2 regions of the Mesorhizobium sp. M1227 genome follow, and region 2 is predicted to be linked to the other one. Evidence: riboswitches for the same ligand, from Rfam matches in the RefSeq annotation. Region 2 holds a riboswitch; the other holds the start of a gene.

Region 1 (7,511 bases), on a different contig from region 2:
CTGATCGGCCTCGTGGCTGCTGCCTGGTTCCACGATCGCAATCTCGGCGGCATCATTGCGGCTGCGATGATCATCAATATGTTCGTGGCGGCTCTGGCGGGCATCCTTATCCCGCTGCTGCTCGACCGCTTCAAGATCGATCCGGCTGTGGCTTCGGCGGTTTTCGTCACCACGGTCACCGATGTCGTCGGTTTCTTTGCCTTTCTCGGGCTCGCCACATGGTGGTTCGGTGTGCGCTGAACGTCACCTCAATTGACTTTTACGTAAATGCCATGCGAGGCTTTGAAATGTGCCTTGTCCGCCGATTCTGGCACGCGCCTGGGCGCCGGCGGCGCCGGCCAGTTGGAACTCGCGGCGTGGCCGGGGCATTGGAGTGACGATGCGGGAATATTATTCGATCACGGAGCTGACCCGCGAATTCGACGTGTCGACGCGGACGTTGCGCTTCTATGAGGACGAAGGGCTGGTACAGCCGGTAAGACGCGGCCGCACGCGGCTGTTCCGTCCGTCGGACCGGCATCTCATCCGCCAGATCATGCGGGGAAAAAGACTCGGCTTCTCGATCAACGAAATCCGCGAGATCATCCAGATGTACAGGGAGCCGCCCGGCGAGGTAGGCCAGCTCAAGCTGATGATCAAGCGCATCGAGGAAAAGCGCGAGGATCTTCGCCAGAAACGCCGTGACCTCGAAGAGACCCTGGCAGAGCTCGACCAAGCCGAGGAATCCTGCGTCGAGCGGCTGGTGGAACTCGGCGTCACCACATGAGCGTGGCGTCAGCGCCGGCTCAAATCCAGCGCCGCACCCTTTTGGCGTAGTCCCGGTATTTCTTGCCGAATTTGGCCGTCAGCACCTTCTCCTCGCTCTCGATCGTCAGCTTCTGCGTCAGGAACGCCGCGATGACTGCCAGCGGCAGGAACCAGGCGATCCCAGTGACAAAGGCGAGGCTGACCAGCAGCAGCGTGTTGGCGAGGTAGATCGGGTTGCGGCTGACGGCGAAGGGTCCGGTGGTCACCAGATGGTCAGGCACGCCGTTCGGGTTGAGCGTCGTCTTGGCGCGGATCATGGTGCGGATTGCCGTGAACCAGAGCGCGGCAACCGCCACCAACCCCACAAGGCCGGCGGCGAACAGGATGTCGCCGAGAAGATCGCCGATCCACGGCAGTGGATAGAGCAGCCCTAGCGCGACGCTGACGATGATGGCGGCGACATAGATCAGCGGCGGCCATGGGATGTGCCCCAGCTTCGGCTGCCCAGGATTTTGCTGCACGGGTTTCGGGTGACTGTCGCTCATTATTGTCCTCCCTCGATTAGCGCGTTCCCGGTTCCGCCGCCTCGGTTTGGGCGGTGCAGGTGCCGGCGAGCTCGCCAATATGCGCCTTCCACTCCGGGGACTGGTCGTCGCTGTTGAGCCGGTCAAGCGAGGCTTCGCCCTGGAGAGTGTCCAGCATGCAGGCACAATAGCTGGAGCAGAACTCGGTGTCGCGTGCCTGCTCGCAGGATATCTGGCAGGATTTCAGAAATCTCACCTCCCTGGTTTCGGCCTGCGCCGGCATGAATTGCGAAAACAGCCAGACCGAGCCGATCAGCACCGGCTGATGGATCAGATAGAAAGCAAGGCTGTGCCGGCCGATGAAGACCAGCGGATTTGCCCAGCGGCCGGGCGCCAATGCCGACAGCCGCGTCAGCGCGCCGGAGGTGGCGGCGAGCTTGGCAACCGCGATGCCGGCAAGTACGGCGCCGAACCAGGGCAGCAGTGGAACGTAGTCGTTGGAGCGCGGGTTGGTCGCCGACAGGCCGACCCACCACAAAGCCGGATGATCGAACGTTTCGGATCGCAGGTAGAAAGGCGCAGCGACGACGAATACGGCGACAAGCAGCGTCAGCAGCGCCGGCAGGCGCAGGAACGCCAGGCCGAGCAGGCTGGCGAGCGCGATCTCATGCAATATGCCGAAGAAGATGAAGCCGTCGGGCGTGGCGATGCGGGTGACCAGCGATATTGCGAGCGCTGCCCCGGCAACCATGGCGAAGCGCTTCCAGAAGCCGGTCCAGCGGATTTTTTTGCCATGGGCGAGATAGAGGCTGATGCCGACCAGGAACAGGAAGCTCGAGGCGATGCAGCGCGCGTAGATTTTCCACCAGCCGAAGGCGGTGAGGCCGGGATCGGTGTAGCCGAAGAATTCGAGGTCCCAGGTGAAATGATAGCTCGCCATGGCAAGCAAAGCGATGCCGCGTGCAATGTCGATAACGGCGATGCGCTTCGACTTCGGTTGATCCTGAACGGCTGCGGTCGGCGTGTCGATGCTCATGGTCTCGCTGTCTTGGTTCAGCCCCGGCAAGACGACTATCACGGTTGCCACCGTCAAAAGAAGCTGGGCCTTGCGTCGTGTTGGCGCCGGTCGGCATCAGGGCTGCTTTAGGCCACAGCCGGAAAGCCTTTGGCCGGCGTGCTGGCGTTCTTCGGCCTGGGCGCGGTTTTCGCGACACTCGGCCTGCTGGCGGCGGCCTGCGGCTTCGTCACCTGGCGCTATCTGCCCAAATCGCTTTGATGTGCGAGCGCCGCATGGCGCTCGCGGAGCCAGTTGTGGAAGCGGTGCAAGTCGTATCCCTCGGGCATCAGCACGCCGGTCTTATGGCGCATCGAGCGCAGGCCCATCTGGTTGACCTCGCAGATATCAGCATCCTCCTCCAGCACCTGGGTACCGAACGCGACGATGTTGTCGATATCGGCGGCCGGATCGGCGAGCGCTTCGCGTCGCGGCAGACGAGCAGCCAGTTGCGATACCAGATCGCCTCGAGATCGCGCTGATAGGCTGCGATGTCCCAATAGGCTGTTTGACGGCAGCGTCGGCTCGGGCCGCGTCAGGCCGTTGGATCGCTTGTTCGGGCTGGGTTGCATGCCGGCTTCCTCCCCATCCGCCAGCCGACACCCGGCTGCGAAAATTGTCAATCGCGGCGCCGGTCTGCGAACTTGGCGAGGCGGCGCATTCGCCACACGATCCGGCGGAATTTGGTTTGCCGGGCGCGGCGATTCTGCCTATAGTCGCTGATGTCGTCGGTTCCGTTTGGAACCAAGAGGGAATGCGGTGCGGGCGAAATTGTTTGCCCAATGCCGTGGCTGCCCCCGCAACTGTGTGCGGTAGTCCTCTCCATATGCCACTGAAGGTTCGCCTTCGGGAAGGTGGGGAAGGGCGCTGATCCGCGAGCCAGGAGACCTGCCGGCGACAGGAAACTGACTTCTATGCCCTCGGGTGGAGGGCGAAAGGACAAGACATGAATACCGCTTCCGTTTCGCTCGGCGCTTCCGCCTCCTCGCAGTCGCGTCTCATGCAGCTGGCGCTTGCTGCATTCCTCGGCATTTTCGTCATGGGCTTTGTCGGCTTCTCGCATATCGATGCGGTCCACAATGCCGCGCACGACTATCGCCATTCGATGGGCTTTCCCTGCCACTAACAAGGGGCTGACATCATGACACTGTTTCGCAACGTCGTGTTCATCGCGGCGATCGCAGGGCTTGTGGCCGGCGTGGCTCTCGCCTGCATGCAAGCCTATGCCACGGTGCCGCTCATCCTGAAGGCGGAAGTCTACGAACAGGCCGGCGGCGGCCATGACCATACCGCGGCACCTGCGGCACCGGCCGAAAGCGCCGCGGGCACGACGGCTATGAGCAGCGCCGCGCCGGCACCGGCTGAAGCAATGGCTCCGGCGGAAGACGAAGGCTGGGCGCCGGCCGACGGTTTCGAACGCTTCGGCTTCAGCGTCGTTGCCAATATCGTCACCGGCATCGGCTTTGCGCTGGTCCTGGTTGCGGTTTCGGAATTCGCCGGCGGCATCGGCAACTGGCGCCAGGGCGTGTTCTGGGGGCTTGCCGGCTTTGCCGTGTTCACGCTGGCGCCGGGCCTCGGCCTGCCGCCGGAATTGCCGGCGATGCCGGCGGCCGACCTTGTCCAACGCCAGATCTGGTGGTGGGCAACAGTGGTGGCGACCGCCGCCGGGCTCGGCCTTATCGCCTTCCGCAGATCGTTGCCGCTGGCGATCCTTGCCGTAGCGTTGATCATGGCGCCGCATATTGTCGGCGCGCCGCAGCCCGATAGCTTCGAGACCGCGATCCCGGAAGGCCTGCACCACCAGTTCGTGGTGGCGGTGACGCTGACCAATCTGGTGTTCTGGCTGGTGCTCGGCGCGGTCGTCGGCGTGGTGCGCGGACGCTTCACGGGCACGGCGACCAGCCTGCGCGACAGCTTTGCCTGACCGCGCTGCCGGGGCACTGACCCTGGTCATCGGCGGTGGGCGGGCCGGCACGAGCGCGCATGCCGAGAGCCTGGTGACGGTCGGCCCGCCGCCTTGGAGCTATATCGCCACGGCGCAAGCCTATGACGACGAGATGCGCCAGCGCATCGCGCTGCACCGCTCGCGCCGCGGCGCCGGCTGGACGACCATCGATGCGCCGCTCGACCTTGCCGGCGCGATCGGAGCGCTGCCTGACGGCCAGCCGGTGCTGATCGATTGCCTGACGCTGTGGCTGACCAACCATATGCTGGCCGACCATGATGTCGAGGCCGAATGCCGGAGGCTGGCCGATGTGCTGTCGCGGCCGCGTGGGCCGTGGTTCGTGGTGTCCAACGAGGTCGGCCAGGGCATCGTGCCGGACAATGCGCTGGCAAGACGGTTTCGCGACGCCGCCGGCCGGCTGAACCAGGACGTCGCTTCTGTTGCCGGCACCGTGCTTTTGATGGTGGCGGGGCTGCCGCTCAAGGTGAAATGACATGGCTGATACTATCGATCCCAAGGACGAGGAACGCCACCGCGCCAAGATGGCCAAGCGCAAGGCGGTGCAGGACGCAGAGGTCGCGGCCAAGACGGTCGAGAAGGGGCTGCTGATCGTCAACACCGGACCGGGCAAGGGCAAGACCACGGCCGCCTTTGGGCTGGCACTCAGGATGCTCGGCTATGGCAAGCGCGTCGGCGTCGTTCAGTTCATCAAGGGCAAATGGCACACCGGCGAGAAAGACGCCTTTACCGCCTTCGGCGACCGTGTCGTCTGGCACGCCATGGGCGAAGGCTTTACCTGGGAGACACAGGACCTGAAGCGCGACATCGCGGCGGCCGAGGCTGCCTGGGCGAAAGCGCTGGAGCTGATGGCCGAGCCGTCGATCAGCCTCGTGGTGCTCGACGAGCTGAACATCGCGCTGCGCTACGACTACCTCGATCTCGAAAAGGTGGTCGCGGCGCTGAAGGCGCGTCGCGAAGGCCTGCATGTCGTCGTCACCGGCCGCAACGCCAAACCGGTATTGGTCGAGGCGGCCGATCTGGTCACCGAGATGGGCGTGACCAAGCACCACTTCTCCGCCGGCGTGAAGGCGCAGCAGGGGATCGAGTTCTGAGGGGTGTTGCTGGCGCCTCTTCTTCCTTCTCCCCTTGTGGGAGAAGGTGGATTGGCGCGCAGCGCCAAGACGGTTGAGAGGTGCTGGCCGGGGCGCTGTTGGTGCCAAGCTGGAACACCCCTCATCCGGCCGCTTCGCGGCCACCTTCTCCCACAAGGGGAGAAGGGAAAGCCGCACGAAGCGGCTCGCCCCTGGAATGGTAAGGGTGAGGGGCAGCGCCGACCTGAAGCGATCATTTGAGGCGCAGCCCTATTTTGTTCTTGCTTTGTGCCGGCAGCTATGCTACTAATTTCGGTATGGTGCTAATTGGCTCCAACGACCCGCCGCATGGCGGGTTTTTGTTTCGCCTGAGATCGGGCGAAGATCACAACAGAATTACGACCGTCGAGATTACCCCAAACAGTGCGATCAGCAGAAAGTCGGCGATCCGGTAGAGTTTCAGTGCCGCCGGATGTCAGGGGATAGAGTTCTGGTCGCTTGCGAAGCTGGAGATTGTTCGTGGACCAGGCGGTAATCGTCTATCTTATTCTCAATGATGGTCAGTTTGGTGCCGCTGACGAACGCGAATCCATTTATGCGCTCGAGGATCGGCTAGAGAAAGCTATCGAGGATGCATCGGTCGGCGAGTTTGACGGTGACTTGTTTGGTGAAGGCGAATGCATCCTCTACATGTATGGGCCAAACGCTGAACGACTTTTTGTCGTAGTCGAACCCTTATTGAAATCTTCTCCCGTAGCTGCCGGTGGGTACGCGATCAAAAGGTTTGGCGTGGAAGCCGATCCGAGCGCAAAGGAAGTCCGTGTTACCTGGTAGGTCGGGTTTGCCGACCCATTCGGACGTTCACGCGGCGATGACGATCACCGCGATGATTCCGAACAGCGCGATCAGCAGTAAGTCGGCGACGCGGTAGAGTTTCAGGGCCCGTCGGATGTCGGTGCTCTCGACATCATCGCGCCGGCCGCCTTCGCCCATCAATGCGTCTTCGACCATCACGCCGTCATAGGAACGGGGGCCGGCGAGCGCCAGGCCGAGCCCGCCGGCCATCGCTGCTTCCGGCCAGCCGGCGTTGGGCGAGCGGTGTTTTTTCGCATCGCGCCGCACGGCGTGCCAGGCGCCCTTGGCGTCGGCGCCCTTGACCAGAAAAGCGGCGAGTACGATCAGCAGCGCCGTCAGCCGCGACGCCGGCAGATTGATCCAATCGTCGAAGCGCGCCGCCGCCCAGCCGAAGGCTTCGTGGCGCGGGGTGCGATGGCCGATCATCGAATCGGCGGTGTTGGCGGCCTTGTAGGCGACGCCGCCGGCGAGCCCGCCGATACCGAGCCAGAAGGCGGGAGCGACGACGCCGTCGGAGAAATTCTCGGCTAGGCTTTCGATCGCGGCGCGGCAGACAGCGGCCCTGTCGAGCTTTTCCGGGTCGCGACCGACGATCCGCGAGACGGCAATGCGGCCCATATCCAGTCCGCCGCTGTCGAGTGCGTCGGCGACCGCTTCGACATGCTCGGCCAGGCTCTTCTGCGACAGCAGCGACGTCGCCAGGATTGCGGTGACCAACAAGCCGAGGGGAATGCTCCAAAGCAAGGTTTCGAGCCAGAGGGCGAGGGCGGCCGGCACCAGCACGATCACCAGCAGCGCGACGACGCCCCAGCCGCGACGGTGGGCGTCGGAATCAGTGGCGCGGTTGAGCCTGCGGTCGAGAAAGGATATCAGCCTGCCGAACCAGGTGACGGGATGGCCAATGGCATCGAAGAGCCGGGCCGGGTAGCCGAGTACAAGTTCGATGGCCAGCGACAGGAAAGTGATCAGGATCGGCATGAAGTCTCTTGATGGAGTGACGGCGGCAGTGGACCACGGCGGAAGCCTTGGCCGGGCGAGGGCGCTTTTCCCTCACGCGCCGCTGCCTTTCGTCGACCTCTCGACCGGGATCAATCCGCACTCCTACCCGCTTTTCGATTTGCCCGCCACCGCCCTGTCGCGATTGCCGGAAACAGCGCGCAGCCGCGACTTGGCTGAACGCGCGGCAAGCGCCTATGGCGCCCCGTCGGCGGCGAATGTCGCAGCGGCGCCCGGCACGCAGATCCTGTTGCCGCGCGTCGCTTCGCTGGTCAGCCCGGGCACGGCGCTGGTGCTCG
Region 2 (7,511 bases):
GTCGCGGATGGCGAGCGCGATCTGGCGGCATGCTTCGGAGCGGGGTACGTCCTCGCGAACAAATGACCAGTTGAGAATGGTCACTGGGCCTGTGAGCATTCCCTTCACAGGGTTTTCCGTAAGCGACTGGGCGAACTGCCACCAGCGCAGCGTCATCGGATTGGGCCTCGATACGTCGCCGAAGATGATGGGGGGGCGCACGTAACGCGACCCATAGCTCTGCACCCAGGCATGCTGGGTGAAGGCGAAGCCGGACAGCTGCTCGCCGAAATGCTGTACCATGTCGTTTCGTTCGAACTCACCGTGCACCAGCACGTCCAGCCCGATCTCTTCCTGCCAGCAAATTGCAGCCTCGATCTCCTTCTTCAGGAAGGTCTCGTAGTCGACATAGCTCAGCTGGCCCTTCGCATGAGCGGCCCGCGCCCTGCGTACCTGCGGCGTCTGCGGGAAGGACCCGATAGTCGTCGTGGGGAACGGCGGCAGCCCGAGCGTGCCGGCCTGGACTCTGGAGCGCTCGGCAAAAGCGCTCTCTCGTCGCTTCATGCTGTCGTCAATGCTGGCGATCCGCCCCTCAACAAGCGGGTCATGGATCTTCGTGGATGTCAGGCGAGTGGCGGCAGCCTCGGCAGACGCTTTCAACGCGCCTGCCACCGCATCCCTGCCTTGGGACAGGGCCCGGGCAAGCATCACCAACTCGTCGGTCTTCTGGGCCGCGAAGGCGAGCCACGACCTGATGTCCGCGTCGAGCTCCGTCTCCATGCGGAGGTCGATCGGCACATGCAGCATCGAGCAAGAAGGCGCGATCTCGACGCGGTCCAAGGGCCAGCCGGCGACGATCGGTTTGATGCGGTCGAGAATGGCGGGCGCGTTCGCACGCCAGACGTTGCGGCCATCGATCAAGCCAAGCGAGAGCACCAGATCCTTCGGTGCGAGCCGACCCACCGTTTCCAGCTGCTCGGGAGCGCGCACGAGATCAATATGCAGCCCGGCCAGGGGCAGAGAAACCGCGGTTTCGAGATTGTCTCCCAGCGGCCCGAAATAGGTAGCCAGCATGATTTTCAACTCGGGCACGGCTTTTGACAGCTGGCCATAGGCGAATTCGAACGCAGCTCGTTCGTTCGGGTTCAGATCGAGGACAAGCGCTGGCTCATCGATCTGCACCCAATCGGCGCCCGACAGCTTCAAGCTCCGCAGGAGTTGCTCGTAGACGGGCAGAAGCCGTGGTAGGAGCGCGATGGGATCGAAGCCTTCGGCAGGCGATTTAGCCAGCTTGAGGAAGGTGACCGGTCCAAGGATGACTGGGCGTGTGTGAATGCCGAGGGCTTTAGCCTCGAGGAAGTAATCAACCGGCTTCGTCGACGAAAGAGCGAACGTCTGATCATCGTCTAGTTCCGGCACAATGTAGTGATAGTTGGTGTCAAACCACTTGGTCATTTCCATCGCGGTTACGCCAGGCCGATGAGCCGCATGCTGGTGACCACCGTGCCCACAATCCTCCGTCTGACCTTGGTTGCCGCGCGCCATAGCGAAGTAGATGTCGAGTGGGACCTCGCCGCCATTCCAGACGTAACGGGACGGAAGGGCGCCGACCATGGCTGCGGTGTCGAGCACATGGTCGTAAAGCGAGAAGTCGTTCGACGGGATTTTCGACACGCCGCGATCGCGTTGCTCCTCCCAGCTAGCGGCACGGAGCGCCTTCGCCGTCGTGAGAAGGTCGGCAGCGGACGATTTTCCGGACCAGTAGCTTTCAAGCGCGAATTTCAGTTCTCGCCGACGACCGAAGCGGGGCACGCCGAGCGTTGCTACAGGAATTTGCTGAGAGACAGTCATGCATACCCCGATGGTTGGGGCGTCGGTGACAAGGAAGGCGCTAGCAGGCCGGCACGAACGCCAGGCTGCAGCGGCCATCGAGACACCCCGCCCGTGGACGTAATTCGCCGTGGCAGGTCTCCTGGCTCGCGGGGTCATAGCCTCTACCCGTCTTCCCAAGGCTATTCGCCTCAGTGACATGAGTGGGGTTGGCTCGCCGCTAACAGTTGCGGGGGCAGCGCCGGCATCGCACCGGCTTCCCTCTTAGCTCCGCTGCGGCAGCGCCGTACGGAGAACCACGACACAGGAGACAATTACCGCAGTTCGCTTCTTTGTCAACGTCGCATAAAGAAATGTTTATGTCGTTATGTTAAATTTCGGTTGCCATGTTGCCAAAGGTCGCCTTGAAAGCGAAACTATGGAAGCCTTGAGCGGCCGGTAAATCAAAGCAATAACGCACAGCGGTCCAGGAGGATAGGAGTTCGTCGGCTGCCGGCGGCAAACTACCGGCAAGCGCCGTGGTGCTGCTTCCCGCATCATGCGAACGCCACCTCGGCGTCGAACTTCGGCTCCGAGCTTCCGACCGCTATTCGGCTCAATGGCGAGGCTGTTGCCCATGTGGAAGCTGTTGGCCGTGATGCCCTCGGTGATATGACACAACGATTTCGGGGGGAGCACACCGAGGCCAGGCGCAGCGGCGTGTTGCGAAGTGATCGAGGCCAATGTCTCGAACTGCTTGTTCGCAGCCCACCGGCTCAAGGTAACCCGGCTCAAACCACCGGGCCAGCTCAAGTCCTGTCCAAATGAGGCCGAGCGGCAAATCGTCGTGCACGCGCACGGTTTGGCGTTCGATCTTGTGATGCGTCTTGGGCGGACAATCGCCACGGTGCAGCGCGCAGAAGCGGTCCCCAATTGGGAAGCCGAGGGCGGTGAGGGCAAGCCAGCGCCACAGGCGGAAGGGGACTTGGACCTGTTTGCCCTGCTGGACCACAAGTTCGCGACACAGGGCCTCAAGGAGAAGACCAAGAGTGTTTATGCGCGGGACCTCGCCAAATTCATCAAAAGCAGCGGGCAGTCAAAGTTCGGCGCCGATTGACATGGAGATAGCCATCGCGGCGGACCGCAAGCCGGAATACAACCGGGTGCAGGCGGCCAAGCTCGTCCACAAGATGGCGTCGGGCACACACCGGCGATGGGAGAGCGGACCGTGGAGTGCAGGAACTTCACGCCTATCCACGCTCCCGTGGACGTGTCCTGCGGCACATCGGCAGCGATATTGAGGAGGCAGTTGAGCTTCTGGTCGAGCACTCTTACCTGCCACTACCCACGCTTAACGTCATCTCGTACTGAAAACGCACCACGCAAGGTCGAGATGTAACATGCGCCCTTCGTGGATGGTTCTAAGCTTCCTCGGGCGCGGTCAATCTGTGATAACGGTCGCTTGGAACCTGCATCACCGCGACGCGATCAAGGTTGGCGTATCGCGCTCGGTAGTAACCTTCTTCCTCCACTTCGGCGAAACTACACTGGGGAACGTCAAAGGTCGCAGCTTCCAATCCGAAGAAAGTCGTAGCGGTTTCTTCATCCAAGAAGTTCCACTCATCTTCTCCGTCGTCATATGTGACGCGAACATAGGAGGCCATGCGCACGGCTTCCTGATCACCCATCTCTGCGATGATGGCATCGCATTCTTTCTTCAGCTTTCCTGAAACCTCACCCTTATCCCAGTCATCCAAAGCCCGATAGATTTCTGGATGATAATACTCTGGCATCTCCTCTACATCTTCACCGATAAGCTCAATGGTGCGGACATATTGCGGATTTATCAAGAGTATTTTGTTGTCAAGGCTCCAACAATACAGCCATGGCCTGCTTGTGTTATTTCTACGAAGATTATGAAGTTCCTTCAACTGACGTAAAATCGATTCACGCGCCTTTTCATCGATAGGATATTGGCGGCTGCCAACAGTCGTCTTGATTCTGAGCGTGCCGTATCGCGTTTCGGCATCGGCAATTGCAAACGGGCTCGTGCGCCACTCCTCGACATCAATCTTCCAGCCCAGCAGCTCCTCGACCGTGCATTTCAACGTGAGACAAAGGTCCTTGATCTGCTCGACGTTCAACTGCGTTTTGCCTGTTTCCCAACGGGCCACAGTCTGTTGCGTCGTTGCCATCTGCTCTGCCAAATCTTTTTGAGTCATGCCCAGTCGAACCCTAAGCTCTTTCATGTTCATAACTCACCTCGCGTGTTCAACACACGCATTGTGGATGAATTAATCTAATCGTCAAGCGTGTTCAAAAATCGCAGCATGTGTTTTTAGGGCGTCTTCGAGGCTCCGGCAGCCGTTCGTGACCACTTGCGCAAGACACAGGGCTGGTACACAGCACGAATGGGCGATCAAAAATTACTGCTGAACTTCAGATAATTATTGTGGGCGAGTCTGGATCTCTCTGATCGACACGATAGTCGACCATCACCATGATCGGGCCGCTTCGTGGCCGCAGGTCAAGTTGCAGCGTCGGTTCGCTGAACTTGTTGGTCGGATCCAGATTGAGCGTTTCAAAATCCGGCTGACGCAGAAGGATGCCCATCAGTCCCCCAATGACAAGAACCAGCTGGCGGACGAGCAAGGCTCCCGAAACACCTTGGACATCCGCCAGTTCGCCCCAAAGCCAGCTTCCCGCCGCCATGCCGCCGTATGTGGCCGTCTGATAGAGAGAGGGCGCGTCCAACCACCCCCCGCGGCGACGAAAGCTGCACTGTGACGTAAACAGCGAGAATGATTGAATCCAGGCCGCGCCGGCTGGCATGAGGTTGAGACAGCTCAGCCCAACGTGCTCGCTCCATGCCCGAAAGAAGCAGCTGATCGCCAATACAAAGAACGCACCGCGAATGACCCATTCGTTGGAGAGAATTTCTCGGACCCGCCCGATGAGGAGCGCGCCGCAAATCGCTCCCAGGCCGAAGAAGCCGAGCATCACGCCGTAGGTGACTGCGGTCCCTTTGATCTGTTCGCGAGCGACCAACGGCAGGAGAGCCAAAATGACAACGGCGGTGAGGCCGAAAATGAAACTCCGGCACATCACCTTGAGAAGGTTCGGCGACAAGAGCACGTAACGGAAGCCCGCCGCCATCGCACTGCCGAAAGCCTCCCGCGGCAGCGCTTGTCGCGCCCGTTCGGCTTTCCATCGCAACAGCGCAGCGATCAGAGCGAAGTAGCAAAGGACGTTGAAGAGGAACGCGAAGGCCGCACCGGCTGTGGCCACGATTATGCCGCCAATCGCCGGCCCGATGCTGCGCATGAGATTGTAGCTCATGCCGTTGAGCGCAACCCCGCTTGGCAGGTGTTCGCGAGGCAGGATATCTCCCATGGAGGCTTGCCAAGAGGGATCGTGCAATGCCCAACCACAGCCGACTAGGAAGGTGAGACCCAGAAGGGTCCAGGGTGTCATTCCCCGCATAGGTCAGGAACGCCAGGACGGCGGATACGCAGACCATCAGCAGTTGCGCAGTCAACATGATCCGGCGACGGTCAAACTTGTCCGCGAGCGCTCCCGCCGCGAGCGAGAAGATCATGTAGGGGAGGGTGGTCGATGACTGGACGAGCGCCACCATTCCATGGGAGGTGGCGATGCTCGTCATCAGCCAAGCTGCCGCCGCACCTTCCACTAGGGTGCCAAGGTTCGAAATGAGTGCAGCCGACCATAGCGAACGGAAGGTCTTGTGCTGAAAAGGAACCAGTGAAGATGTTCTCTTCGCCATTGTGGGAAGCTTCGGGATCGACCGCGGGGCTGGATTTGGTTCGCCTCACTCAACCATGGCCTCGCCATACAAGCCAAGCTGCCACAGTGGCGCGCCTGCTAACCCAGAAAACTTGGCGGCCTTAACTACCCCCTGAGGAGTGTCTCTCGACATTCCTCAGGGAACTCGACGCGAATGTCTGCAATATCCGCTAAGCGGGCAGAATTTCTGCGACAGCATTTGCTGAAACCCTACTTTACAACAGTGTGGCGCTTCCGGCCGAGCGAAAGCCGGATCGGGAGGTCTTGGGAAGATATCATTGTATCAACCTCGACAACGTTGCCGTTGATCCGCACACCTCGTCCCGAGATCGCCCTTCGCGCTTCCCCTTTGGAGGAGGTCAATCCGGCGCGTACCAGCAAATCCACAAGGGCTACTCCGGCCAACCCCTCGGCGTCATTTAGATGAAGCGTCGGTAGCCCCTCTGCGGCTTCGCCCTGCCCAAATGCTTGGCTAGCCGTGGCCTCCGCCTGTTTGGCGGCGTTAGTTCCATGTGCCAGGGCCGTAGCTTCGTTGGCGAGACGTTCTTTGACGGCGTTTAGCTCGGTTCCTTCAGCCTGTCCAAATCGCTCGATCTCGTTCATCGGCAGATCGGTGAAAAGCTTCAGAAACCGAACGACATCAGCGTCTTCCGTGTTACGCCAGAATTGCCAGTAATCGTATGGCGAAAGGCGATCTTCGTTCAGCCACACAGCTCCGGCAGCCGTCTTACCCATCTTGACACCTGAAGGAGTCTTCAGAAGCGGCGTAGTCACTCCGAAGACTTCCTTTCCATCCGTCCGCCGTATCAAGTCGATGCCATTGATGATGTTCCCCCACTGGTCGGCTCCACCCATCTGCAAACGGCAACCGGTCCGGCGGGTTAGCTCAAGGAAGTCGAACGCTTGGAGGACCATGTAGTTGAATTCTAAGAAGCTCAGATTCTCCTGCTTTTCCAGCCGCGACTTCACACTGTCGAAAGAGAGCATCCGATTGACGGAGAAATGCCTGCCGACGTCTCTCAGCATGTCGATCCAACGAATGCTGTCCAGCCAGTCGGCATTGTTCACCATCACGGCATCCGTCGGGCCGTCTCCGAAGACAAGGAGACGGCCAAAGACCTTTCTGATCCCTTCAATGTTGGCGGCGATCCGCTCGTCCGTCAGCATCGGCCGCGCGTCCGAACGGAAGCTGGGATCGCCGATGCGGGTGGTCCCACCCCCAATGAGAACGATGGGTTTATGGCCAGTCTGCTGAAGATGACGAAGCGCCATGATCAGAAGAAGATGGCCGACATGAAGACTGTCAGCCGTCGCATCGAAACCAGCGTAAGCGGGTACGATGCCTGCTTCAAAGGCGGCATCGACACCCGGCAGGTCGGTCCCTTGATTTACATAGCCGCGCTCAATGAGCGTCTTCAAAGCCGCCGAATATGGTTTGGAATGACCGGTTGATAAATCGGGAAGTGCCATAGGGAATCCTCCTGGTATTGCCGCAAGGGGTCCTCTCAATGAACAAAGCCGCCTGACGGCGGCTTGTTTCAAGGCATGATCGAAACGCGCCGCTCCTTATGGAAGCGTCGCATAATAGATTGCAGCGATGAGCGCGGACTTGATCATGTGCCGATGCATAAAGGACTTTTTCCGCACCTGCAAGCAATCTGAAATGGTTACTTCGGGGAGCTGCCGAGCCTCTGTCGCGACGATTTGCAACTGATTTTTGCACCTCGCAGAACTCAACTTTTGCGACAACATTTCCTGCTTCCCGCTTTCCTTCTGATGTCGAGCCCAGCGCGCTTCACCTGCGCTTCGCTGCAGCCGGTCAGCTTTGCCGTCCTGCTGATACTGTTGCCGCCAGACCGGAAGACAATAATGCGTTCGTGTGTCACCAAGTCAGCTTGGCCTCCGGCGGGGCGGCTTAT

Evidence for each region. Region 2 has a riboswitch for cobalamin ahead of metE (5-methyltetrahydropteroyltriglutamate--homocysteine S-methyltransferase). Riboswitches for the same ligand answer to the same signal wherever they lie in the genome.
Region 1: it holds a riboswitch for cobalamin, as region 2 does, so the genes downstream of both, NKH28_RS06685 (CbtB domain-containing protein) here and metE (5-methyltetrahydropteroyltriglutamate--homocysteine S-methyltransferase) in region 2, are expected to answer to the same signal.

Annotation. Positions count from the first base shown of each region.
Region 1 is NZ_JAMYLZ010000003.1:232,917-240,427, forward strand. It holds gene mgtE (magnesium transporter) at 1-240, shown strand, start outside; gene NKH28_RS06665 (MerR family transcriptional regulator) at 380-766, shown strand; gene NKH28_RS06670 (methyltransferase family protein) at 786-1,292, opposite strand; gene NKH28_RS06675 (heparan-alpha-glucosaminide N-acetyltransferase) at 1,309-2,307, opposite strand; gene NKH28_RS06680 (SRPBCC family protein) at 2,526-2,897, opposite strand; cobalamin riboswitch at 3,038-3,235, shown strand; gene NKH28_RS06685 (CbtB domain-containing protein) at 3,272-3,451, shown strand; gene NKH28_RS06690 (CbtA family protein) at 3,467-4,249, shown strand; gene cobU (bifunctional adenosylcobinamide kinase/adenosylcobinamide-phosphate guanylyltransferase) at 4,242-4,763, shown strand; gene cobO (cob(I)yrinic acid a,c-diamide adenosyltransferase) at 4,765-5,382, shown strand; gene NKH28_RS06705 (hypothetical protein) at 5,881-6,195, shown strand; gene cbiB (adenosylcobinamide-phosphate synthase CbiB) at 6,223-7,194, opposite strand; gene cobD (threonine-phosphate decarboxylase CobD) at 7,193-7,511, shown strand, end outside.
Region 2 is NZ_JAMYLZ010000030.1:1,402-8,912, reverse strand. It holds gene metE (5-methyltetrahydropteroyltriglutamate--homocysteine S-methyltransferase) at 1-1,830, opposite strand, end outside; cobalamin riboswitch at 1,925-2,125, opposite strand; gene NKH28_RS26055 (hypothetical protein) at 2,519-2,905, shown strand; gene NKH28_RS26050 (helix-turn-helix transcriptional regulator) at 3,210-4,043, opposite strand; partial or broken gene NKH28_RS26045 (MFS transporter) at 4,228-5,572, opposite strand; gene tyrS (tyrosine--tRNA ligase) at 5,803-7,062, opposite strand; gene NKH28_RS26035 (hypothetical protein) at 7,508-7,511, opposite strand, start outside.